DNA from 4 places in the Streptomyces sp. NBC_01260 genome. Region 1 is predicted to be linked to each of the others. Evidence: riboswitches for the same ligand, from Rfam matches in the RefSeq annotation. Region 1 holds a riboswitch; each other region holds the start of a gene.
The links. A riboswitch is a leader RNA that binds a small molecule or an ion and turns the genes downstream of it on or off. The one in region 1 is predicted to bind cyclic di-AMP.
Positions count from the first base shown of each region.

Region 2: it holds a riboswitch for cyclic di-AMP, as region 1 does, so the genes downstream of both, OG322_RS34545 (LysM peptidoglycan-binding domain-containing protein) here and OG322_RS22560 (LysM peptidoglycan-binding domain-containing protein) in region 1, are expected to answer to the same signal.
Region 3: it holds a riboswitch for cyclic di-AMP, as region 1 does, so the genes downstream of both, OG322_RS02770 (M23 family metallopeptidase) here and OG322_RS22560 (LysM peptidoglycan-binding domain-containing protein) in region 1, are expected to answer to the same signal.
Region 4: it holds a riboswitch for cyclic di-AMP, as region 1 does, so the genes downstream of both, OG322_RS13440 (C40 family peptidase) here and OG322_RS22560 (LysM peptidoglycan-binding domain-containing protein) in region 1, are expected to answer to the same signal.

Region 1 is NZ_CP108464.1:5,078,715-5,082,919, reverse strand. Features, by position in the region: gene eno (phosphopyruvate hydratase) at 1-968, opposite strand, end outside; gene OG322_RS22560 (LysM peptidoglycan-binding domain-containing protein) at 1,276-2,022, opposite strand; cyclic di-AMP (ydaO/yuaA leader) riboswitch at 2,027-2,198, opposite strand; gene OG322_RS22555 (transglycosylase family protein) at 2,511-3,446, opposite strand; gene OG322_RS22550 (cytochrome P450 family protein) at 3,552-4,205, opposite strand, start outside.
Region 2 is NZ_CP108464.1:7,767,262-7,771,466, forward strand. Features, by position in the region: gene OG322_RS34530 (GNAT family N-acetyltransferase) at 1-185, shown strand, start outside; gene OG322_RS34535 (FABP family protein) at 311-859, shown strand; gene OG322_RS34540 (hypothetical protein) at 964-1,209, opposite strand; cyclic di-AMP (ydaO/yuaA leader) riboswitch at 1,695-1,880, shown strand; gene OG322_RS34545 (LysM peptidoglycan-binding domain-containing protein) at 1,884-2,774, shown strand; gene OG322_RS34550 (FG-GAP repeat protein) at 2,971-4,205, shown strand, end outside.
Region 3 is NZ_CP108464.1:614,824-619,028, forward strand. Features, by position in the region: gene OG322_RS02760 (GNAT family N-acetyltransferase) at 1-397, shown strand, start outside; gene OG322_RS02765 (SGNH/GDSL hydrolase family protein) at 411-1,256, opposite strand; gene OG322_RS02770 (M23 family metallopeptidase) at 1,440-2,393, opposite strand; cyclic di-AMP (ydaO/yuaA leader) riboswitch at 2,397-2,557, opposite strand; gene OG322_RS02775 (tyrosine-protein phosphatase) at 3,069-3,881, shown strand; gene OG322_RS02780 (DUF6126 family protein) at 3,910-4,086, opposite strand; gene OG322_RS02785 (helix-turn-helix domain-containing protein) at 4,134-4,205, opposite strand, start outside.
Region 4 is NZ_CP108464.1:3,122,965-3,127,169, forward strand. Features, by position in the region: gene pcrA (DNA helicase PcrA) at 1-1,831, opposite strand, end outside; cyclic di-AMP (ydaO/yuaA leader) riboswitch at 2,091-2,254, shown strand; gene OG322_RS13440 (C40 family peptidase) at 2,253-3,422, shown strand; gene OG322_RS13445 (hypothetical protein) at 3,746-4,205, shown strand, end outside.

The sequences.
Region 1 (4,205 bases):
CCGCGGGCCAGGCGCTCCGGGTTGGTGACGAAGAGGTCGTCGCCGACGATCTGCACCTTGGCGCCGATCTTGTCGGTGATGACCTTCCAGCCGGCCCAGTCGTCCTCGTACAGCGGGTCCTCGATGGAGACCAGCGGGTACGCGGAGACGAGCTCCTCGTAGTACTCGGTCATCTCGGCGGCCGAGCGGGACTTGCCCTCGAACTCGTACTTGCCGTCCTTGTAGAACTCGGACGCGGCGACGTCGAGCGCGAGCGCGATGTCCTTGCCCGGGGCGTAGCCGGCTTCCTTGATGGCCTCGACGATGAGGTCGAGGGCCGCGCGGTTGGACTCCAGGTTCGGCGCGAAGCCGCCCTCGTCACCGAGGCCGGTGGACAGGCCCTTGGTCTTCAGGACCTTCTTCAGCGTGTGGTAGACCTCGGCGCCCCAGCGCAGGGCCTCGGAGAAGGACTCCGCGCCGATCGGGGCGATCATGAACTCCTGGATGTCCACGTTGGAGTCGGCGTGCGACCCACCGTTGAGGATGTTCATCATCGGGACGGGCAGCAGGTGCGCGTTCGGGCCACCGAGGTAGCGGAACAGCGGCAGGTCCGAGGCCTCGGACGCGGCGTGGGCGACGGCGAGCGAGACGCCGAGGATGGCGTTGGCGCCGAGCGAGCCCTTGTTCTCCGTGGCGTCCAGGTCGAACATGGCCTGGTCGATCAGCCGCTGCTCGGTCGCGTCATAGCCGACGAGCTCCGGGCCGATCTGCTCGATCACGGCGAGGACCGCCTTCTCGACGCCCTTCCCGTGGTAGCGGTTGGGGTCACCGTCGCGAAGCTCAATGGCCTCGAACGCACCGGTGGAGGCTCCGGACGGAACAGCAGCACGACCCGTGCTGCCGTCGTCGAGGCCAACCTCGACCTCGACCGTGGGGTTGCCCCGGGAGTCGAGGATTTCCCGGGCTACGACGACGTCGATGGACGGCACGAGGCATCTCCTTCTGGGATATGACGCTGGTTGTGCAGGGTCACTTTGGCCTTGCGACAAGAGCCTAACCGGCCCGGCCGTCTCAGTCGGCCGACCGCCCGTCCCCTGGGACGAAAAAGGACCCAAGAGCTGTCATAGCGGGGCGAACGGCCAGAAATTTACTGACCAGTAACTACAACAGTTGAACAATCAACGCGGAATCCGGTGAGCCGCGAAGCGATGGCCCGGCGACCGGCGAACCCCGGCCCGGCACGCATGGGGGGAAGATGCGGGCCGGGCCGGGGTGCTCAGCGAGGAGGGTGCTGAATCACTTCACCAGGTGGAGCTGCTGACCCGGGAAGATCATGTCGGCGTCCTTGACGATGTCCTTGTTCAGCTCGAACAGCTGCTCCCAGCCGCCCTTGACGTGGTGGTCGGCCGCGATCTTGCTCAGCGAGTCGCCGGTGACGACCTTGTACTCGCCATCACCCTTCTTGACCTTCTCGCCGGTCGGGGTGGTGACGGTCTTCTTCTGCTCCGCCTTGGGGGCGGTCGAGCGGTCAGAGCGGTTGGTGGCCGGGGCCTCGGTGCGCTCGGACTTCTTCGGCTCGGCCTGCTGGGCCGGAGCCGACTCCTGCTTGGGAGCGGTCTCGGTCTTGGGGGCGGTGGAGCCGGTGCCGACACCCGGGTCGACACCGTCGTTGCTCAGGTTGCCGGCACCGGCGCAGGACCAGGCGCCCGGTCCCTGCATGTCGAGGAGCTTCTCGGCCACGGTGATCTGCTGGGACTTGCTGGCCAGGTCGGCGCGGGCCGCGTACTGCGTACCGCCGGCGGCGGCCCAGCTGGACTGCGAGAACTGCAGACCGCCGTAGTAGCCGTTGCCGGTGTTGATGGACCAGTTGCCGCCGGACTCGCACTGGGCGACCGCGTCCCACGTGGAGACGGAGGCCGCGGAGGCGCCGGTCGCACCCATCAGGGGCACGGCGATGGCGGCACCGGTCACACCGGCGAGCGTGGCGATACGGACGGCCTTGGACGGGCGGCGGTGCTTGTTGCCCTTGCTGTTCAGCAGCATCGAGACTTCTCCTCACCGACGCCTGCGAGGTGAGCTGTCGGGTTCGGGCCAAGTGAGTTGCCCGGTCGCACGTCCTAGCGCACGACTTAACCCCAAGCCGGTCCTGATGCGTCTTGCGACGATCGGGCCCGGCACTTACCTGGGTCCCCCGCTCCTGCCTACGGCGCTTTACGCGTCTGTTCCCTTCGACCGACGGCAGGATTCGGCGTGACGATCGACGGGGCCCGCGGTGCGAGCGGTTCCGACCGTAAACACACGCAACCCCCATCTCCAAAGAAGGACATACCGGATAAACAGCCCTTACTTGCATCTGAAGAAGGCCTGTTTGCGCAGGTCGGAACGGATGCGGGGGGAGCTCCCGAACAAGACGCACCAGTTCACGCAAAGAGACCCATGTCTCACTTAGTCAAAAATGGGACATAGACCGCCTAAGTACCCCAGATTTGGGGCGCATTCAGCTGATGATCAGACTGCTTCCGCGGTCGTTCTCATCCGGCCTTCACGCCGAGATCGAGACTCTGGCCAGGGAGGATGAGGTCCGGGTCGGAGCCGACCGCCGCCTTGTTGGCCTCGTACAGCCCGGTCCAGCCGCCGGGCAGCTTCTGTGCGTCAGCAATCGCCCAGAGGTTGTCGCCCGGCCGGACGGTGTACGTACCGTCAGCGGCGGGTGCGCCCTTGCCGCGTGCGTCACCTTCGCCGCGCGAGGCGTGCCGTCCCGAGTCCCGGTCGCTGCCGGGCTTCTCCGGGGCCGGCGCACCGCGGTGCCTGCCGCCCGTGTCCCCGGCCCGGGAGGACCTGCCCGGGGCGTCGGAGGTGTCACTCGCGCCGGAGGAGCCGGATGCCGAGGGCGTGGCGGACGGGGAGTCCGAGGCGTCCGGCGTACGGTCCTTGTCGGCGGTGTCGGCGGTGTCGGCGGTGGCGTCGTCCGACGGGGTCTTCTTGGCGCCCTTGGACGCGCCGTCCGACGGGTCGGCGCTCGCGGACGGGTCCGCGCTCTCGGACGGGTGGGCGGACGGGGTGCTGCCCGGGTCGACGCCCGGCAGGGAACCGTCCACGGCGAGGCCGGAGATGACGGCGCAGCTGGGCCACGCCTTCGGCCCCTGGTCGTCCAGGACCTTCTCCGCCACGGCGATCTGCTGCGAGCGGCTGGCCAGGTCCGCACGCGGGGCGTACGAATCGCCGCCGTAGGACTTCCACACCTCCTGCGAGAACTGCAGGCCGCCGTAGAAGCCGTTGCTGAGGTCGGCACTCCACATGCCGCCGCTCTCGCACTCGGCGACCCGGTCCCAGGTCGAGGCGTCGGCTGCGTGCGCGCCGGCCGCGCCGAGCAGCGGGATGGCGATGGCCGAGCCGGTCACGCCTGCGGCGACGACGATCGCGGGTGCCTGCCGAGGGCGACGGTGCCTGCCGTTCGCGGAGCCCATGGGAATGCCTTCCGTGTGACGGACGAGTGACGGATGAGTCGAACGGTGAACCTAGCGGGACTCGAACGTGTGTCACAAGTCGATGCAGCAGAGATCACGTGAAAGTCACAGAGTTGACAGAGCGTCACCTTCGCCGGGGACGGTCTCGGGGGTGAACTCCACCGGAAGCGTGCGCAGTCCGCGCATGATGAGCCCGCCACGCCAGCGCAAATCGGCAGGTTCCACCGCAAGTCGCAGGTCCGGGAGGCGTTTCAGCAGCGTGGCGAGCGCGGCCTGTCCCTCCAGCCGGGCGAGCGGTGCTCCCAGGCAGTAATGGATGCCGTGACCGTAACCGAGGTGCTGATTGTCACGCCGCGAGAGGTCCAGCGTGTCCGGAGCGGCGAAGCGTTCGGGGTCCCGGTCGGCGGCCGCCAGCACCACCAGCACGGGGTCCCCCTCGGCGACCGGCTGCCCGCCGATCGTCAGCGCCTCGGTGGCGAACCGCCAGGTCGCCAGCTCCACCGGACCGTCGTAACGCAGCAGTTCCTCGACCCCGGTGGCCAGCAGCTCCGTCTCCCCCGCCGCCAGGGACCGCTGGAGCCGCTCGCGCTGCTCCGGGTGGCCCAGCAGGGTGTGGACGCCGTTGCCGATGAGGTTGACGGTCGTCTCGAACCCGGCGAAGAGCAGGATGAAGGCCATCGCGGCGGCCTCGTTCTCGGTCAGGTGCTCGCCGTCGTCACTCGCCCGGATCAGTCCCGAGATCAGGTCGTCCCCGGGGTT
Region 2 (4,205 bases), 2.7 Mb from region 1:
CCGACGCCGGGCGGGCGGGGATCGAGGTCCTCACGCTGGACGCCCGCGGCGACAACAGCGCCGCCCTGCACCTCTACCGGTCGCTGGGCTTCACCGAGTACGGGCGTCTGCCCGGCTTCGTCGCCGTCGGTGAACTCCGCTACGACAAGGTCTTCTGCATGATGGACTTCCGCCACGAGGGGTGACTCCCGTGCTGAGGAGGGAGTATGACGGCACGGATGCGTGAGGGCATGGACGCGGCCCGCTCGCGTGCCGTGGGCCTAAGCTGCCGGCTGACACCGGTACCATCCCCGACTCAGGAGCGCGCAAGATGTTCGACCCCGTCCAGAAGCACCCGTATCCCGACGCGTTCCGGCCGGACGAAGCGCCTGCACCGCACGCACTGCTCGCACCGCTGACCGGGTTCCTGGGCACCTGGGCCGGGCGGGGCCGCGGTGAGTACCCGACGCTCGCCGAGGAGTTCCGGTACGCGCAGGAGGTGACCTTCAGTCATGACGGACGGCCCTTCCTCCACTACGAGGCGCGCGCCTGGCTGCTGGACGCGGACGGTGCCCCGCTGCGGCCGTCGGCCCGGGAGAGCGGCTGGTGGCGGATGCAGCCGGACGGGCGCGTGGAGGCGCTGATCACCCAGCCCACCGGTATCGCGGAGATCCTGACCGGCCGCGCGGCCGACGGCGCTGCCGACCTCGCCACCCATCAGGTCGCTCTCGCTCCCACAGCGAAGGAAGTCAGCGCCACCCGCCGCCGCTACACCCTGACGGACGACGGCACGCTCGAATTCGTCCATGACCTCGCGGCGGTCGGTCAGCCGCTCCAGCACCACCTTTCGGCGCAGCTCCGACGCGAGGGCGGGAGCTGAGCCCTCAGGGGCGGTGCACCGGGGCGGTGCCGACTTCCTTGCCGGTGTGGTGACTTCCGTGCCGGTGTGGTCACTTGGGCTCCGCCCTGCCTGACCGCCCGCGTTCACGCCTTTGTCAGGACGTCCCGCAGCCGGGCCGCGTACGCCCGCGGATGCGTGCTGTTGCCGTTGTGTCCGCCGGGGAACGTGACGACTTCCCGGCCGACCGGCTCGGCGGGGCTCTGCGCGCACTGTCCGACGAAACCCGAAGGCGCCGTGGCGCTGCCGCTCGCGGGCACGATGTGTACGGGAGTCGCCCGCAGCGCTTCCTGGTCGAGCTCGGCGTCGATGACCGCGGTGCAGCGGTCCACGAGCAGGCCGAGCAGATCGGTGCTGCGGTCCGCGTCGCCCTCACCGCTCTGGGAGACGAGCGCAGCGGGCCGGAGTCGCGGACTTCGCAGTGGAGCGTGGCGCCGTCTGTCGTGAGTCTCTGCATGGGTCCATCCGCGACCCCTGTTCGACCGCGCCCGGGGCGCTGCTTCCGGGGTGCCCAAATGTCCTGATTGCGCAACTAGTCAGAATTGCAGCTAATTAACCCTCAGGGCACCTTTTCTGTGGCTCAAAGGTTATTAATATCCAGCAAATCGCCCGTTTCGGGCGCAGTGGTCAGCATCACTTTTCTGGCCCCGGGACGCGGGGTGTCCGCCTTCGGTTCCCTGTTGCGCCAAGAAAATTGACTTCCCCGGGGAGGTCTGATGGTGAGTATTTCCTTTAATTGATCTTGCGATTCAATTGAGATCCAGAATTCAGGGCTTGTTTCGCTCGGCGTTTCTCGCTTACGGTCACCGTCAATCCGGATGGAACGCCGAATCCTGCCGCCGTCCGGAAACCCGACCCACTCACGTACGGCAGGAGCGGGGGACCCAGGTTTGCCGCCGGTCCGGTATCCGGAGCGGCTAGGGGTGAAGTCGCCATCACGGGCGGCCGGACATCTCCAGTCCGAACCCGACAGCTCACCTCGCAGGCGGCGGAGAGGAAATGCGCCATGCCCATCATGGGTAAGAACCGTCGTTCCAAGTCCACCTCCCTGACCCGCGGTTTCATCGCCGTGAGCACGGGCGGAGTCGTTCTCGCGCTCCCCCTGATCGGGGCCGGATCGGCTTCTGCCGCACCGGCACACTCTGTCGTCGCAGAAAAGTCGGCGGCCTCGACTTCCGTTGCTGCCAAGGAAATTGCCGTCCGCAAGGCGGAGTCCACCGTCTATTCCGTGGTCTCCGGTGATTCGCTTTCCAAGATCGCCCAGGGACATTCCCTCAGTGGCGGCTGGGAGCGGCTCTACCAGGACAACCGGAGTGCGATCGGTGGAAACCCCGATCTGATTTACCCGGGGCTCAAGCTGACCATCGGTGCCAAGTCCGCGGCTGTCGCGCCCAAGGCGGCCCCCGCGGCCGAATCGAAGGCAAAGCCCGCGACCGAGTCCAAGCCCACGGCCGATGCCTCGCAGTCGTCCGACCGGGCCGCTGGCACCGACCGTGCCGACCGGTCCCAGCGGACGGCCACGCCCCTCGCTGAGGAGACCGCAGCCACCGCTCCGGCGCAGGCTGCGACGGCGTACACCGACGACCTCGACGGCTGGATCAAGGAGTCGCTGGCCGTGATGGCCCAGCACGGCATCCCCGGCAGCTACGACGGCATCTACCGCAACGTCATCCGCGAGTCCTCGGGCAACCCGCAGATCGTCAACAACTGGGACTCGAACGCCGCCGCCGGCACCCCCTCGAAGGGCCTCCTCCAGGTCATCCAGCCCACCTTCGAGGCCTACCACGTGGCCGGTACGTCGATGGACATCCTCGACCCCGTCGCCAACATCACCGCCGCGTGCAACTACGCCGCCGCCACGTACGGCTCGATCGACAACGTGTTCGGGGCCTACTGACATAGCGCGGATCCGCCTTCGGGAGAAGCCGGGCGCAGGGGTGGGAAGGAGCCGATCGGCTCCTTCCCACCCCTTTTTCGTGTGTCGTACAACCCTTCCGCCTCATAGGAGGTCGAACGGGGCGCCAGGAAGGTAACGGGCCTTTCCTGGCGTCCCCCCGGACTCGCCCGGTCATCCTTGAACCGAGGAGCCGCTCGTGCGCACCAACCGTTCGGCCGCCGTTGTCGCGGCCGCATTTCTCCTGATGGCAGGGGCCGGCATCGCCGCGCCCTCCGCCTACGCCGGCACTCCTGGCGGAACGCACGCGAACGACCGCAACACAGATTTCAACGGCGACGGATACGAGGACGTGCTCACCGGCGCGTCCGGCGGGACCGTCGGCGGGAAGAAGGGCGCGGGCTACGTGACCGTGCAGTACGGCGCGAAGACGGGCATCGGGACCTACAACCCCGTGGTGCTCAGCCAGAACACCGCCGGGGTGCCGGGGGCCGCCGAGGCGGGTGACGGCTTCGGCAGCGCGCTCGCCACCGGCGACCTCGACGGGGACGGCTACGACGACGCGATCGTCGGCCTGCCCGGCGAGGACATCGAGCCGGTGACCGACGCGGGCGGCATCGTCGTGCTGTGGGGCTCCCCGAAGGGGCTCTCGGGCGCCGACAGCGACTGGCTTCAGGCCGATCAGCTCGTGGTCGGCGCCCGGTTCGGCAGTGCTCTCGCGGCGGCACACTTCAGCCCCGGCATCCCGGGTGACCAGCTGGCCGTGACCGACCGCGACAACCTCACCCTGTACCAGTACGACGCGGCGCCGCAGGGCAGGTCCGCGCAGTTGGTGCCCGCGTCGCGAAACCGCCTGACCCCCGGCACCCCGGGCCGCCCGATCGCGCCCAGGGCCATGACCACCGGCGACTACGACGGCAACGGCCTCGCCGATCTCGTCGTCGCCGGAGTGACCACGGGCAAGGAATCGGGCCACGGCTGGTCGTCGCTGTTCCTCGGCGATGTCCAGGGACTCCGCTACGAGGGCGATCTGCGCGGCGGCCCGGCCGTCGCATCCGGTGACATCAACAACGACGGCTACGACGACCTCGTCACCGGGGAGCCGAACAGTCCCGACGACGGCGGCGCGGCCGTGACCGGTGGAGTCGTCGGCGTGTACTACGGCAGCGCCGGTGACGGGCCGGCCGGCGCCGAGGGCCCGGGCACCCCGCCGGTGTGGTGGACGCAGGACACCCCGGGCATCCCGGGCAAGGCCGAGGCCGGCGACGGCTGGGGAAGCGACCTCTCCGTGGCGGACGTCAACGGCGACGGGTACGCGGACGTGGCGATCGGCGCACCGGGCGAGGACATTTACGACGTCGCGGACGCAGGCGCCGTGTGGGTGCTGCGCGGCTCGGCCGACGGGCTGACCGCCGCCGACGCGGCCTCCTGGGA
Region 3 (4,205 bases), 4.5 Mb from region 1:
CGTCGCCAAGCCCACCGGGGATTGCTTCCGGCTGGCGATCGAGGCCCTGGACGGTGGAGTGCTCGTCGGTGGCATCTCGACCCATGACGCCGACCCGCGCACCGGCAGGTTCACTTACGGCATCGGGGTCGGCGGCGGTCATCAGCGGCGCGGGTACGCGTCCGAGGCGATCGTGCTGCTGTTGGGCTTCATGTTCGGCGAGCGGCGCTATCACAAGTGCGAGGCGCAGGTCTACGCGTACAACGGCGCGTCGGTCGCATTGCACCGCGGGCTCGGCTTCACCGAGGAGGGCCGGCTGCGCGACCACGAGTTCTTCGCCGGACGCCATCACGACCTGGTGCTTCTGGGGATCACCGCCCCCGAGTTCGCCGAACGGCACCCGTTCGGCGAACCCTGACCGGCCCGGCCCCTCAGAGCGGCAGCAGGTCCGGCCGCTTCGCCTCCACGTGGTCCCCCGAGGACTCGCCGCGCAGGCGCCGCCCGATCCACGGCACCAGGTACTCGCGCGCCCAGTTGATGTTGTCACGCCGGACCTCCAGCGTTCCCCGGTGCGCCTGCGGGGGCCACTCCTGGTCCGGGTCGGCCGGCACGTCGAGACCGAGCACCTGGGCGGCGCGCAGCGCGACCCGGGTGTGTCCCTCGGGCGACAGATGCAGCCGGTCGCCGTCCCATGCGCGCCGGTCCTGCACGGAGCGCAGCGACCAGAGGTCGAGCACCGGGCAGTCGTAGCGGTCCGCGATGGACCGCACATGGGCGGTGTAGGTGGCGATCTTGCCGCGCAGATGGCGCAGCACGGGAACACCACGGGTGTCGAAGCCGGTGGTGACCATGACGGTGCCGACCGATTCGGTCAGCTCCGCGACCGCGCGCTCGAAGCGCTCGGCGACGTCGTCGGGGTCGGTGCCCGGCCGGATGATGTCGTTGCCGCCCGCGCAGAAGCTCACCAGGTCGGGGGCGAGTTCCCTGGCGCGCGGCACCTGCTCCTCGACTATCTGGTCGAGGAGACGTCCTCGTACGGCGAGATTGGCGTACCTGAAGTTCCCGTGCGCGGCGCCAGTAATGCGCGGCGCCGTTTCGGGGTCCGGGAGCTGGTCCGCGAGGATTACCGCGAACCGGTCCGCCCAGCCGACGAATGTCCCGTCCGGGCCGAGGTCGCCGACTCCCTCGGTGAAACTGTCGCCAATCGCCGCGTACGACTCGATGGCGCCCTGTCGGTTGATGACGCCCTGTCGGATGTTTCTCGAATCGTTTGCCACAAGGGCATATCCTGCACCGTCGAATGTGACCTACGCGACCGTAATACGGGGTTGACGGGTGGTGAGATAGACCACCCGGTCAGTTTTTGGTAAAGGGGGAATAAGCAGAAGGACGGTGCGCCGCCGCGCACCGTCCCTCTGTGTATTGCTCTGGTCCGGGTCACCGGACCGGTACTGCCTGGATCAGACGTTGATCCCGTGCGACGCCAGGTAGGCGATCGGGTCGATGTCCGAGCCGTACGCCGGACCCGTGCGGATCTCGAAGTGCAGGTGCGGGCCGGTCGCGTTGCCGGTGGCGCCCGAGAGGCCGACCTGCTGGCCCGCGGTCACGGTCTGGCCCGCCGAGACGGAGAGCGAGGACATGTGGCCGTACTGCGAGTAGTGGCCGTCGGCGTGCTTGATGACGACCTCGTTGCCGTACGCGCCGCCCCAGCCGGCGGTGACGACGGTGCCCGAGGTGATCGCCTTCACGCTGGTGCCGGTGGAGACGGGGAAGTCGATGCCGGTGTGGCTGCCGCTGGACCAGTTGGCGCCGGAGGCGCGGTAGGCGGTGGTGTGGCTGCCGGGAACCGGGTGGACGTAACCGGAGGCGGTGCCCTGACCGGCCGGGGCCGAGGTCTCGTTGGACGCCTGGGTACCGGAGGAGGACGCGGAGTTGGAAGCCGCGGGGGCCTTCGACTCGGTCTTGGCCGGAGCCGGGGCCTTCGACGGGGTGGTGGCACCCGCGGAGGTGTGCGAGCCGGTGGTCGAGGCGTGGCCCCAGGCCTCGCCGCCGAGCGTCAGCTTCATGCCCGGGAAGATCAGGCTCGGGTCGTCGCCGACGACCTCGCGGTTGTCCTGGTACAGCTTCTCCCAGCCACCCTTGAGCTTGTGCTGGGCAGCGATCTTCGACAGGTAGTCGCCGGAGACCACGGAGTACGTCTTGGTGCCGGCCTGCTTCTCGGCGACCGGCTTGGCCGGGGCGGCGTGCGTGGCGGCGGCCGACTTCGCGGTGGCGGGAGCGGCGTGCTCCGCGGCGGTGGCACCGGTGGCACCGAGCAGCGGAAGCACGATGACGGCTCCGCCGGCGCTGGCGACGACGATGCCACGGGCGATGGTGCTGGACTTCGGACGGCGGTGCTTACCCAGTATGGGCATGAAGAATTTCCTCTCCGGCGCCTACGAGGTGAGCTGTCGGGTTCGGGCTGGAGATGCCCGGTCACGCCTGGCGCGACTTAACCCCGAGCCGGCCGGATCTCTCCGGTCGGCGGCTTACCTGGTTCCCCCGCTCCTGCCACACGGTGAGTGGGTGCGAATTCCGGACGGCGGCAGGATTAGGCGTTCCATCCGGATTGAGAGTGAACGTAAGCGAGCCGGGACGGCGGAAACAAGCCATGGGTTCCACTCCGGATTCCGCTCCGGAAAATCGGCGCGGAATTCCGGTGACACTCCGTGGATTATGGATCTTGGCTTTCCGCACGACGCACGGATTACCCAACCGGCGCACCGCCACACACCGTCACGGATATGATCCCGCTCACGAGTGGGCGACCATCTCCCTTATAAGCAGGGCATGTTCGACTAAAGGCCTCAATACGGACATGTCGCACCCACCATTCACTTCGGAGCCGCGGCCGCCCCGCGTCGGCACCACCGTCGCTGCGCGCGCCCCGACGGCCCCCGAACCGTGGCGGTCCGGGGGCCGCGCAGAGGGCAGAAGAACGGGCACATGGAGCCGTCACCGACATGATTGCCCGAGTATCCGATGTCGTATCGTCACGGGAGTGGACCCGTCGGCGACACGCGTCGGCGGCAGAGCCTCCAGGAGTGACCGTGACGCAGCAGCTGCCGCAGACCCCGTCGACGGAACCCGAGCTGGCAGGGGTCCGTAATTTCCGTGACGTGGGCGGGCTACCCGCCTCGGACGGCCGCCGGGTGCGGTACGGACGGCTCTACCGCAGCGGTCACCTGGCGGGCGCCACCGCCGAGGACGCCGCGTTCCTCGGCGGCCTCGGCCTCCACACCGTCTTCGACTTCCGCAACGCCACCGACCTCAAGCTGGACGGAATGGACGTCGAGCTGCCCGGCGTGCGCAACGTGAACATCCCGCTCACCGATCCGGCGGACGGCACCGAGTTCTGGCAGATGGTGCGCGACGGCAACATGGACGAGCTGCGCGGCATCCTCGGCGGCGGCAAGGGGACCGACCGCATGGTCGCCTCCTACCGCTCGATCATCCTGGACCGCACCGCCGAGCACAGTCGCGTGCTGCACGCCCTGGCCGAGGACAGCGTCCCCGCCCTGATGCACTGCGCGGCCGGCAAGGACCGGGCAGGGCTCTCGATCGCGGTCTCCCTGCTCGCGGTCGGCGTCAGGCGCGAGGCCGTCGAGGCCGACTACCTCAAGTCCAACGAAGCCCACCGCCGCTACCGGGTGCGCCGCAGCGACACCTCGGCGGCCGGGATGTCGCCCGAGGTGATGGAGCTCCTCAGCCCGCTCTTCGGAGCCCACAGCGAATATCTCGCCGCGGCCTTCGACACGATCGACGAGACCTGGGGCGGCACCGACCGCTACCTCTCCGAGGGGCTGAAGATCACCCCCGAGACACGGGAGCGGCTGCGCGAGCGGCTCCTCGACGAGGCCTGACCGGCCGGCCGGGCCACAGAGCGCGCGGCTACTGGTTGTGCATCCCCACCGCGAACAGCAGGTAGAGGAAGCCCGCGATGACGTGCCCGGCCACCAGGTAGGCGAACAGCCTGATGACCAGGCCGCGGGGCATCTTCCGCTCCTGCGAGTCGGAGTCCTTCCGCCTGGCCGGGGTGAGCGGGTCGTAGTTCTCGGAATCGGACATGACAGTCCTCTCTGGCGACCGGACGGGCCGGCGGCGGGGACGGCGCCTCAGCGCCGGTGGATCCCGCTGCCGAGACACAGCTCGGCGGCGGGGCTCTGCAGCAGGGTGTGGACGAAGAG
Region 4 (4,205 bases), 2.0 Mb from region 1:
CGAGCGCGACCCGCTCCAGGAACTCGGAGAGGGTGCCCGCACCCTCCTCCTCGCCGCGCTCCTGCTCGAATTCGAGCGCGACGGCGGCAAGCTCCTGGAGGTTCTCGATCCGGGTCTCGTCCTGCGGGTCGGTGGAGGCCTGGAGCTCGGCGAGGTAGCCGGTCCGTTCCATGACGGCCTCCAGCACCACCGCGGGGCCCGCGCCCGACTCGACGATCGTGCGCAACTCCTCCATCAGCGTGTTGAACCGCTTGACGGCGTTGGCGGAACGCGCGGCCATGCCGTACGCCTCGTCGACGCGGCGCAGCGCCTGCGGGAAGGTGATCTTCTCGCGTAGTGACAGGGCGTCGATCATCGCCTCGGCCCGGTCGCCGATGCCGCGCTTGGGCACGTTCAGGATGCGGCGCAGCGGGACCGTGTCCTCGGGGTTGGCGAGGACCCGGAGGTAGGCCAGGACGTCCCGGACCTCCTTGCGCTCGTAGAAGCGCACACCGCCGACGACCTTGTAGGGCAGGCCGACCCGGATGAAGATCTCCTCGAAGACACGGGACTGCGCGTTCGTCCGGTAGAAGATCGCGACATCTCCGGCCCTGGCGTCGCCCGCGTCGGTCAGCCGGTCGATCTCGTCGGCGACGAACTGCGCCTCGTCGTGCTCGGTGTCCGCGACGTAGCCGGTGATCCGGGCTCCGGAGCCGGCGTTGGTCCAGAGGTTCTTCGGGCGGCGGCTCTCGTTGCGCTCGATGACGGCGTTGGCGGCGGACAGGATCGTCTGGGTGGAGCGGTAGTTCTGTTCCAGCAGGATCGTGGTCGCGTCCGGGTAGTCCTCCTCGAACTGGAGGATGTTGCGGATCGTGGCGCCGCGGAAGGCGTAGATCGACTGGTCCGCGTCACCGACGACGCACAGCTCGCCGGGGGCGTCGGCGGCACCGGCCGGGCCGACCAGTTCCCGTACGAGCGTGTACTGGGCGTGGTTGGTGTCCTGGTACTCGTCGACCAGGACGTGCCGGAAGCGGCGGCGGTAGTGCTCGGCGACGTCGGGGAAGGCCTGGAGCAGGTGCACCGTCGTCATGATGATGTCGTCGAAGTCCAGCGCGTTGGCCTCGCGCAGCCGGGCCTGGTACATCGCGTAGGCCTGGGCGAGCGTCTTCTCGAAACCGTCCGCCGCCTGGCCGGCGAAGGTCTCCTCGTCGATCAGCTCGTTCTTCAGGTTCGACACCTTCGCCGTGAACGACTTCGGCGGGAAGCGCTTCGGGTCGAGGTCGAGATCGCGGCAGACCAGGGCCATCAGCCGCTTGGAGTCCGCGGCGTCGTAGATCGAGAACGAGGAGGTGAAGCCGAGCTTCTTCGACTCGCGGCGCAGGATCCGTACGCACGCGCTGTGGAAGGTCATGACCCACATGGCGTTGGCGCGGGGGCCGACGAGCTGCTCGACGCGCTCCTTCATCTCGCCGGCGGCCTTGTTGGTGAAGGTGATCGCCAGGATCTGGCCGGGGTGCACCCCGCGCTCGGCCAGCAGGTGGGCGATGCGGTGGGTCAGCACCCGGGTCTTGCCCGAACCGGCCCCGGCGACGATGAGCAGCGGGGACCCCGCGTGCACCACGGCGGCACGCTGCTCGGTGTTCAGCCCGTCGAGCAGCGCGGCGGCGTCGATGACCGGGCGGTGGGCCCCGTCGCGGTAGTACGCGTCGCGGGGCGGCGGGGGCCCGTCGAACACGCCCCCGAAGAGGTCCTCCGGCACCGCTTCGGGTGCGGAGTCCTCGGGGGGCGGCGGGGGCCCTTCCTCCGTGTGCTGGAGGCCGGCCAGGAAACTGTCGTCAAAGAGGCTGCTCATCGCTGTCCGAGTCTAGGCGGCCGCACTGACACCCCGGGGCCGCATCACGAACCGCGCACCACCGCGCGGCCACGGAAAGCGATGCCGCACCCACCCTGTGTGGACGGACCCCGCACCTGACCTGCCCGCACCGCGTCCACTTCGGCAAGGTCACGAAAATGTATCGGGCATATCGAACATCAACCTTCACAGCGACACCATGAGTTGGCTAGCGTGCTCGTTCGGGCGGCCCGTACCCCCAGAGGCGAACCACGCCGAGCGGGCGTCCACGCCGAATCCGGCCTGCCCGTACGGGGTCCGGAACCGGGGACCCACACGCAGCACCGGGGTGAATCGGTCCGAACCCCCACCAGGACCGTAGGGCAGCCTTCCGTTCCGCCCGAACCCGACAGCTAACCCGGTAGGCGGTCCACGGAAGGAGATGCCGGCCTTGGCATCGCATCGCAAACCGCGCCCCCGGGTGCGCAGCACCACCCCGGCCATCGGGTTCACGACGGCCGCACTCGCCTCGGTGACCCTGCTGTCCACGCAGAGCGCGCTGGCGGCCCCGGCCCCGAAGCCCAGCATCGAGGACGTCCAGAAGAAGGTCGACGGCCTCTACCGGCAGGCGGGCACCGCGACCCAGCACTACGACCAGGCGAAAGAGGCGTCCGCCAAGCAGCGCACCAAGGTGGACGCGCTGCTGGACGACATCGCCGAGCGCGCCGACAAGCTGAACGACGCCCGCCGGACGCTCGGGAACTACGCCGCCGCCCAGTACCGCGACGGCGCGCTCGCGCCGACCGCCACCTTCTTCCTGGCCAACGACCCGCAGTCGTTCTTCGACCAGACCCACCTCATGAACCGGATGGCCGCGAACCAGCAGCAGGCCGTCACGGACTTCCGTACGAAGCAGGCCGAGGCGTCGAAGAAGCGTGCCGAGGCGGTGACGAGCCTGGAGACGCTCACCGCGTCGCAGACCAAGCTGCGTACCAGCAAGCAGAACGTGCAGAACAAGCTGACCGAGGCCCGCACGCTGCTGTCGAAGCTGACCGCCGAGGAGAAGGCGCGCCTCGCCGAGCTGGAGCGGAAGAAGCAGGCCGAGGCCAAGCGCAAGGCCGCGGAGCTGGCGGAGAAGCAGGCCGCCGCGAAGGCGGAGGCCGACCGCAAGGCCAAGGAGGCCGGAAGCGGGACCGGCACGGGGACGGGCTCGGGAACGGGCTCGGGCACCGGGACAGGCTCCGGCTCGGACAGCAGCGCCACGACGAAGGCCGGGAAGGTCCTCGCGTTCGCCCGGGCCCAGATCGGCAAGCCGTACGTCTGGGGGGCGACCGGCCCGGCCTCGTACGACTGCTCGGGGCTCACCCAGGCGGCCTGGAAGGCCGCGGGCGTCACCCTCCCGCGGACCACCTGGGACCAGGTGAAGGTCGGCACCCGGATCGCCACGGCGGATCTGCAGCCCGGGGACCTGGTCTTCTTCTACGACGACATCAGCCACGTCGGCATCTACAAGGGCGACGGCATGATGATCCACGCGCCGAAGCCGGGGGCGGACGTGCGCGAGGAGTCGATCTACTACATGCCGATCTACGGGAGCGTGCGGCCCGGCTAGCGAGTGTCCGGCGCCCCCAGGGGCCTGCCGTACGGAGCACGCGTAGTGGGTCCGTGGCCCAATACGCGGGCTCCGTGGGACCGTTAGCGTGTTCTTATGCCACTCATGGGGGAGTTGCGGCGCCGGCTAGGCCGGCGCGCTGTACCACGTACGGAAGCGCGGGTGCTGGGGTTACGCCGGCGGCGGGACCGGGGACAGGGCGCACTGGAGTGTCCCGGCCTGGTGGTCGTGGCGGTCATCGGGGCCCTGGTCGCGACCGGGATCGGCGCCGACCTGTCCGAGACGCGGGCACAGCGCGCAGAGCACCACAGGAGCGAGCGACCGTGAAGATCTTGGAGAGCGTCCGGGGCATGGCCTTCCTGGGGACCTTCGGCCAGGCCAGGCTGTTCTCGGCAGCCTGCGCCGAGCGCACCGCCGGGGTACTCCTCCAGTACCTCGCCGACGAGGGGCGCCCGGCGGACCAGGACACCTGTGTGGCCGCGCTGGAGCTGCTGTGGGACACCGCGCCGCCGGACGAGAACGTGGCCGCCGCCATGCACCGCAGGCTGAGCGCACTGCCGGAGCTCGGTCAGGAGTTCCGGCCGAGCGGCGTCCGGCAGTCGGCGGCGCTCGGGCTCAGAGCCCTGTTCGCCGGCATCGCGATGCTCATCGACCAGGGCCCGGACGGCGCGGTCGAACCGTCCGAATCGGCGCGGGCGCTCGCCCGGGAGCTGGACGGGGAGGTCGGCGCGACGGCCGCCGAGGAGGACGCGATCCAGGACCGGGACGTCGAGCGGATCATGT